DNA from 2 places in the Anaerobacillus sp. ABA4_114 genome. Region 1 is predicted to be linked to the other one. Evidence: riboswitches for the same ligand, from Rfam matches in the RefSeq annotation. Region 1 holds a riboswitch; the other holds the start of a gene.
What was found. A riboswitch is a leader RNA that binds a small molecule or an ion and turns the genes downstream of it on or off. The one in region 1 is predicted to bind cyclic di-GMP.
Positions count from the first base shown of each region.

Region 2: linked by a shared signal. The riboswitch ahead of sinI (DNA-binding anti-repressor SinI) and the one ahead of ACXAEY_RS21680 (hypothetical protein) in region 1 are both predicted to bind cyclic di-GMP.

Region 1 is NZ_JBSWUM010000002.1:62,646-66,361, reverse strand. Features, by position in the region: gene ACXAEY_RS21685 (lysophospholipid acyltransferase family protein) at 1-572, shown strand, start outside; gene ACXAEY_RS21680 (hypothetical protein) at 597-1,049, opposite strand; cyclic di-GMP riboswitch class II at 1,064-1,147, opposite strand; gene ACXAEY_RS21675 (hypothetical protein) at 1,358-1,723, opposite strand; gene ACXAEY_RS21670 (hypothetical protein) at 1,716-1,991, opposite strand; gene ACXAEY_RS21665 (hypothetical protein) at 2,010-2,987, opposite strand; gene ACXAEY_RS21660 (hypothetical protein) at 3,160-3,456, shown strand; gene ACXAEY_RS21655 (murein hydrolase activator EnvC family protein) at 3,568-3,716, shown strand, end outside.
Region 2 is NZ_JBSWUM010000001.1:360,707-364,422, reverse strand. Features, by position in the region: gene ACXAEY_RS01880 (alpha amylase N-terminal ig-like domain-containing protein) at 1-875, opposite strand, end outside; gene gloA2 (SMU1112c/YaeR family gloxylase I-like metalloprotein) at 1,047-1,433, opposite strand; gene ACXAEY_RS01870 (SDR family oxidoreductase) at 1,483-2,250, opposite strand; cyclic di-GMP riboswitch class I at 2,464-2,560, shown strand; gene sinI (DNA-binding anti-repressor SinI) at 2,582-2,719, shown strand; gene ACXAEY_RS01860 (helix-turn-helix domain-containing protein) at 2,820-3,155, shown strand; gene ACXAEY_RS01855 (DUF5658 family protein) at 3,202-3,519, opposite strand; gene ACXAEY_RS01850 (hypothetical protein) at 3,516-3,716, opposite strand, start outside.

The sequences.
Region 1 (3,716 bases):
AGAGAATATTGTACGCGTTATACAGGACCTTATTTAGAATAGAATATACAGGACTTGAAAACATCCCAAAAAATAATCGTTATATTATGTGCCCGAATCATATTAGTAATTATGACCCCCCAGGTGTTGTGCTGTTACTAAAACACCGCATTTACTTCATGGCAAAGTCCGAAGCTTTTAACACATTTTCAGCACCAATATTAAAATACTTTGGAGCATATTCTGTTAATAGAAGTACAAAGGACAGAAAAGCCCTCACTACAACTATGAAACTCTTACGTGATGGGAAACCGATCTGTATTTTTCCAGAAGGAACTCGAAGTAAAACCGGTGTGTTAGGAGAAGGTAAAAGTGGCGCTGCTACATTCGCACTTAAAACACATACACCCGTCATTCCAGTAGCTATAACTGGGAACTACAGGCTTTTTAATAAGATAAAAGTTACCTATGGGAAGCCAATTATATTAAATAATCCGAATGAGAAAACCACTTCAGAGGTTACTTTACAAGCTACTCAAGAGATCATGTCTTCTATAGAACACCTGATTAAAACAAACCAGAACCATGAGTGACTTATACCCATGGCTCTGGTTTGTTTATTCTCTTATTTTCCGCTGTAATTTTTGTTGAATGACTCTCTCCATTTCTATTTTCGCTTCCTCGATGTTACTATCAGTTTCAATTTCGAACTTCTTCCTTATCTTTTCAAACTCCATTTTAGAGATACCCTCTACCTCTTCTCTTATTTCTTCCTCATATTTATCAAGTTCCGTACGCATTCTATCAATTTCATCTTCCTTAAGTCCTTCAATGTCGTTTATGACTTCTGTCGATTTATCGTCTACAAATTTTGATATTCCCTCAACAGAATCTTTATGGACTTGTTCCGCCTCTTTTTTCGCTTCATCTTGATAAAAAGAACCTATGTTTGAAAAACCAACTCTTATCAAATTGACTATATTCGTATTTAAAACCGAAGACGCATAGACTTGTGTGCCACCTGCAAAAATAACAAATCCTACAAGTACAATCATTAACTTCTTTTTCATTGTTTACCCCCCCATGTTTAAATGGTCGGTTGCACTACTAGCTCCGCTAACCCCAAGTGCCCAAATAAAGAATTAACTTCTTCGCTTCCATATCTTTTATACGACTAAAACCTCAACTATCTTTCTATTTTTCCTAGTGCATATTTTGTAAAAGTAAGACAACCTATATCATCCGAACAACTATGTAAATAAAATAGGATAATTAGCCCGAATCTTGGACTAACTATCCCATTAATACCTTTATTCATCATAAGCCTTAAACTTCATTTCCTCACATTCATTTATGGACTTGAATCTGCAAGGGGACCTTAATTTACCTCACACTTTGCAATCCCATCTTGATTAGAGTCACCACTTTCCCTATAACCATGGTTTTTTCTAATGATCATTCCTTCCTCTATATCGGAATACCACTTTAAAATTCTATCAATATGAGGGCAATTCTCATCTTGAAAGTCCAATCTTGTTTTTAACTTAATTTCGTTATACCAATGAACCTTTTGGATTTTTCGGTTATAGGTTTTTTCATACGTATTTAGTTGTTTTTGCTTATCTTCTAAGGCATCTTCTATTCCACATCTAATGTCATGTTTCAGTTTAGAAATCTTCCCCTCGTCTTTTCCAAATTCCTCTTCTATGTAATGTGCAAGTCGATCAACAATTTGATTATTCATGATAGTACCCCTTATCTATTTGACCTTTGAAAAAATCACTTTCTTTCTCACGCAAGTGCTTAACCATCGCAACATTATTTTCCTTATGATTCAATTCAATTAGAGTTCTATATAGCTCTTTCATTAATCTAGGGTCGTGTTTCAATCCTCGATAAAGAGTATCGAATAAGTAATAACTCGCTTCTGACGGGTTAAACCCTTTTTCTAAGGAACTTTTAGTCCAATTGTTAACGATACTACTTCTTACGACCTCTCTTGTGACTTTCAAAAGCCCACTCCTTATACATTACTGTATGCTGTGAAGAACAAACTGAGTTCGAAGACGATCATTCACTTCAGCTTGAACTTTTAGCAACCCAATGTCTTTATGATAATAGAAGAATATAATATTATTCCCGTTGGTCTGTTTTACTTTAACCGCATTATTATAAGTTTTAACCCCTGTCTCTACGGTTTCATCAACGGAAACGATTTGATATTCATTTCCTCCAGAACTCCACTTCTCACCGCTTTTAACAGGATACTTTAGTAGCAAATCTCTCGAATTATCATTAACCGATTCAATTAGATTATCTTCAAGCGTTTGACCTTCAATATCTATTAAATAAAGCCCTTCCTCATTTGAAAGATATACATTTGTACCGCTCATTGTGTTTTCTGATTGTGCAAACCCATTATCATCGAAGTATACAAAAGCTTCTGTCATAACCACTTCTTCGTTACTAGGTCCAGCATACATCAATCTTTGTTCTCCTTTTGGTAAATACGTACCTGAAATTACTTTCTCTTCATCATTTACCATAAAAGAAGAATTGGTTGTTAGGAGTTCTTTTTTATACGAATAACCTTCACCATCATGATCCTTCAGCAACAACTCTACTTTTACATCATGCTTACCTTTAGTTTTTACGGCGAAAGCACTCCCCCAAGTGATTTTCTCCATAGGCTGGAGCACTCTTCTCTTATCCTCGTTCACGGTCTTTGTGTATACTTCTTCTCCCTTTTCATCAACCACTCTAATGTTTAATAACCTGTAATTAGCGTAATGAAGCGGGACAGCACTGTCATTCTTATTCTCTAGATTAATATCAAGATAAACTTTGCCATCCTCATGTATCACTTCTGTCCCCAGAGAAAACCCATCATAAATATGAGTCCCTTCTTTTACTTCTATCTCCTGTTCAGGTATTTCATTTTTATCACTTGCACAAGCCGACATAGCAATTAAAACGCCAGCAATAGAACCAATTAATACTTTTTTCAATAGTCTCACCACCCGACATTTTATTCCGAATATAAATTGTAAGCCCTTCTTATGAGTAAGAAACACTTGCATGCTAATTTTCAACCTATCAATCACAGCAAATAATTTATATGTTTTCTTTACATATTTACTCTTTTTATTATGTTAGGCGCACAGAAAGCGAGGGGGTTTAATGAGATTACTTATCGAAAATGACAAAAATACCTTACTTCAGTTTGTCTTCAACTACCTTTCTCAGACGTTAGATGGGAAGTATGCAGATGTAATAATTAACGGCAAAAAAACTTCTGGAACGATTGGTAGTTTAGAGCTAGAAGAAGATCAAGACCGCTTTTTGACTATATCAGTTGACGGAGAAACAATTGTTATACCGCTATTAGATGAAACGAAATCTATGTTCGGAAAAGAGTTGTTCCAATTCGAAACAAAAAATCACACCACTATTATTGAAGTGAAAAAGAAAAAGTAAGAACTTGCTAAACTAGTCTATTCGGCTAGTTTTTTCTTTTGCAAAAAGGGTTTTAAGACATCTATCCAAAGTGATGTTTAACACTTTTCATACCATTGGAGGTAGAAGACATTGAACAAAAACAAGAAAATGATCATGCTATCAGCTCTTTCTCTGAGCCTATTGATCCCACAGAATACAACCTTTGCAGAAGGAACTATAAACGAATATAATCAACAGATTGATGAATTAAAAGACAAAGTTTCTACCAATCAAAATAA
Region 2 (3,716 bases), on a different contig from region 1:
TTCGAAGGATACTCTTCGCCCCAGTCGCTTCCTAACACAACTTTGTATTCATAGTTTCCTTTTGGAACATCTGCAGTGTATGTGTAAATGTTATCGAAATTATCATCGGTGAATAACGCAGTCGATGTTTTGGGACTCCACTCATCTCCAGCATCGATCGCAGGCTGGATAGAACCTACTAATCTCGGTTGTTTTTCATCGGAAATTTTACTGTAAAAAGTGGAATCTGCTATTGCATGCGTGCCATCATGGTAATAGAACGTTACTTTCGATGCTTCAGAAAGCTCTAGCGGAATGTTTCCTCCATCTTTCCCATAGCTCTCCCCCCAAGATTGATTGATCGCAATCTTGTATTCATACTTACCAGCAGGAAGCTCTGCCGTAAATTCATAGAATCCATTCCCTTTGTCTTCCATGATCGTTTCAGATGCATCAGGCTTCCAATCAGCTTCTGCACCTAGCTCATCTTGGAGATCACCGACTAGTGTAACGGTACGTTTCGCATCCGCATCGCCGATTTGAAATTCGCTGTTTTCTCCTCCATTAGAATTGAGAGGATCCTTCATCCATTCACCATCGACGATAAACTTGTACTGGTGCATTCCGTTCGATAGATCATCGACTTTAAGGCTCCAGACATCTCCCTCACCTTTCGTCATCTCAAGAGCGCCGTTTTCCCAATCCGTAAAATCACCAGCGACTTTGACAGACGTCTTGCTACCGTCTCCCTGATAGTTGAACGTTGCGCTCGATCCTTCGATTACCGGACTCGTAAGCGTTGCAGCTTCGACACCCGGCATTGCTCCTGCCAGCAACTGCAACACGAGTACGATTGCTAGCGACAAAGAAAGCCGTTTTCGATTACGCCGTTTCATCGATATCCCCCTTTAATTTAAATCTACAGTTTGTGAAACCGTTTGCACAAAAACGTTAGTGAAATCGATTGCGCAAAGTTGCACAAAAACCATCTCACTAAATAAGCAAACGCTTTCAAACTTATGATGCCACAGGTTTGGCAGGTAATCAACTCCTTTTGGTTAAATGTGCTAATTTTCATACATTTCGATAGGTAATTCGTCTGGATCTTGAAAAAAGGTGAACCGCTTCCCTGTTAACTCGTCTACTCTAATTTCTTCAACGCTAGTGACACCTTTCCTTCTAAGCTCCTGTGCAGCCCATTCGATGTCGTCCACTTCAAATGCAATATGCCGAAGTCCACGTGCTTCCGGATAGCTTGGGCGCAGAGGAGCGGAATTGAAGGAGAACAGTTCGATTCGCGTATGCTCTCCAACCGCTAGATCAAGTTTGTATGACTCTCTTTCGTTCCGGTACGTTTCTTCTAATACCGTTAATCCCAGTACATTCACATAAAAATCTTTCGAGCGTTGATAATCTGAACATATGATGGCAACATGGTGTACCTTTTTAAACATCTTCGATCACCTCTATACTAACTTAGCGACGGTTCGTTCTTACGTCAAGCTACAGAAGTGACTCCGCTCCATCAACGTACATCGCTGTTCCCGTCACATGACTGGATGCATCTGAAATGAGAAAATAAACGACATCAGCGACTTGTTCAGGCTTTCCTGCTTTTTCTTCTAACGGGTGGCTACCTTCTGGATACTCTACAGGTATTTCAATTTCTTTAACACTTTCCTTTTGATCCGTATTTTCATCGATATTGGTTTCGATCGCTCCAGGACAAATCGCGTTCACTCTTATGTTATAGTTCGCTAGTTCAAGCGCAGCCATCTTCATAAACGCAACTTGCCCTGCCTTCGATGTGCTGTATGCAGACATCCCGAAGTTCGAGAACGTTCGATTTCCATTGATCGAACTTGTGATGACCATACTCCCTCCGTGCTTCTTCATATATGGAACAGTATGCTTCACCATGAGAAACGTACTTCTCAAATTCGTTTGAATCGTTTGATCCCAATTGTCTACACTCATTTCTTCAATCGGTTGAAGCGTCCCGTTGATTCCAGCATTGTTAAAGAGATAATCGATCGCACCTGTTTTTTCGCTTACTTCTTGAAGCTTACTGACAACCTGGTCTTCATCAGACACATCGACTTCATATGCGAACGCCTCACCGCCTAGGGAGATGATCTCCTCTTTTACTTCTTCTACACGACTTTCTTCTACATCGAACAAACAAACTGTGATGCCTTCCTTTGCGAACCGCTTTGCAGCTGCTGCTCCAATACCAGATCCGCCACCTGTAATCACCGCAATTTTCTTCATGAATTTCCCTCCTCGTCTTCCTTCTATACCCATTCTTTCGGTGGGTCAGTCTAAAAAAATAACCGGCATCCTTTACGTTTCACTGTAACTATTTATGAAATGACAAAAAAAGTTGTTATAGCTTTCAAAAAACAACAAATTTCTTACCATTTTCGGACTATGATAGATGTATAACATCATTCGTTTACATAGGTCTAAAGTATCAGGTATCCTCCAGCAAAAAGGCACCCTACTTTGAAAGAAGTAGATCGCAAAGTTATCAGATCTAAGGGAGGCGTAAGATGTTTCCTAAGATGGCTGAACTACCTGGGAACATAGAGGAGGAGTGAGGATGGAAACAAGTGAAAAAGTGAGGCTCGATGAGGAATGGGTATTTCTAATTCTTACTGCGAAGGAATTAGGATTATCAGTGGAAGAGGTGAAAGCGTTTATTAAAAAGGAGGAAATAGTCAGGGATTCGAAGGAATGAGTGGAGGGCGATTAACGCTTTTGTTCTATTTACGGAACATACCCATACTGATATAATATTTAGTAACTGAGTATGATGTTGACGTATGGGAGGGTAAGACATGATAGGAGAGCAAGTAAAGAAGTATCGATTACGTAAAGGCCTCTCACTTTCAGAATTAGCTGAACGCGCTAGTGTAGCAAAATCCTATTTGAGTTCAATCGAACGAAACATACAATCTAACCCTTCTATTCAATTTTTGGAGAAGATTTCAGGAGTATTAGATGTTTCCGTAGAGGTACTTCTTCAAGGAGATAACCTCATCCATCAAAGCGAGTTGGATTCAGAGTGGAAAAAGCTTGTTAAAGAAGCGATGAATTCGGGAGTTAGTAAAGAACAATTCAAAGAATTTCTAGAGTTTAACAAGTGGCGTGCAAAGCAAGGAAGCGACAAATAATCGATCTGACACGGGAGCCTTAGGTGAAGGCTCTTTTTATTATGATTTACAGTAAAAAGAGCCAGTAGGCATGATAGAGTAATATCGCAGTATAAAGAACAATTGCGACGTTCAACAGCCATCTTATTAACCGCGTTTGAAAGTCATTCTTTATGCTTCCCATAAACACAAGTAAGATCGACAGTATGATCTTAAAACATAGAAAGACAGATGGATGGATACTAAATAATAGGTTCATCAGTGGATTCGCTTCTTCTATCACGTTGTTCTGTACGCCCCAGTATGTAATGACGCCATCGATGAAATTACAGCATGCCAAATAGTACATGATGGATTGAAGGGAAGACCGTGTATCCCTACTCATTCTGAGTTCGAGGAAATGATCTGATTCTTAATGATTTCACTTAATTCGTTATAAAGTTTCCGCTCGTCCTCAAAAAGCCACCTTCTATTTTCCTCCTGCAATTCGAGCTCCTTAATCTTTTTAAGAATAAAGTCTAAGTCACAGCGCCCTTTGTATTCATCGTTAATATAAAGTTTGCCGATCCTTTCATCGAGTGC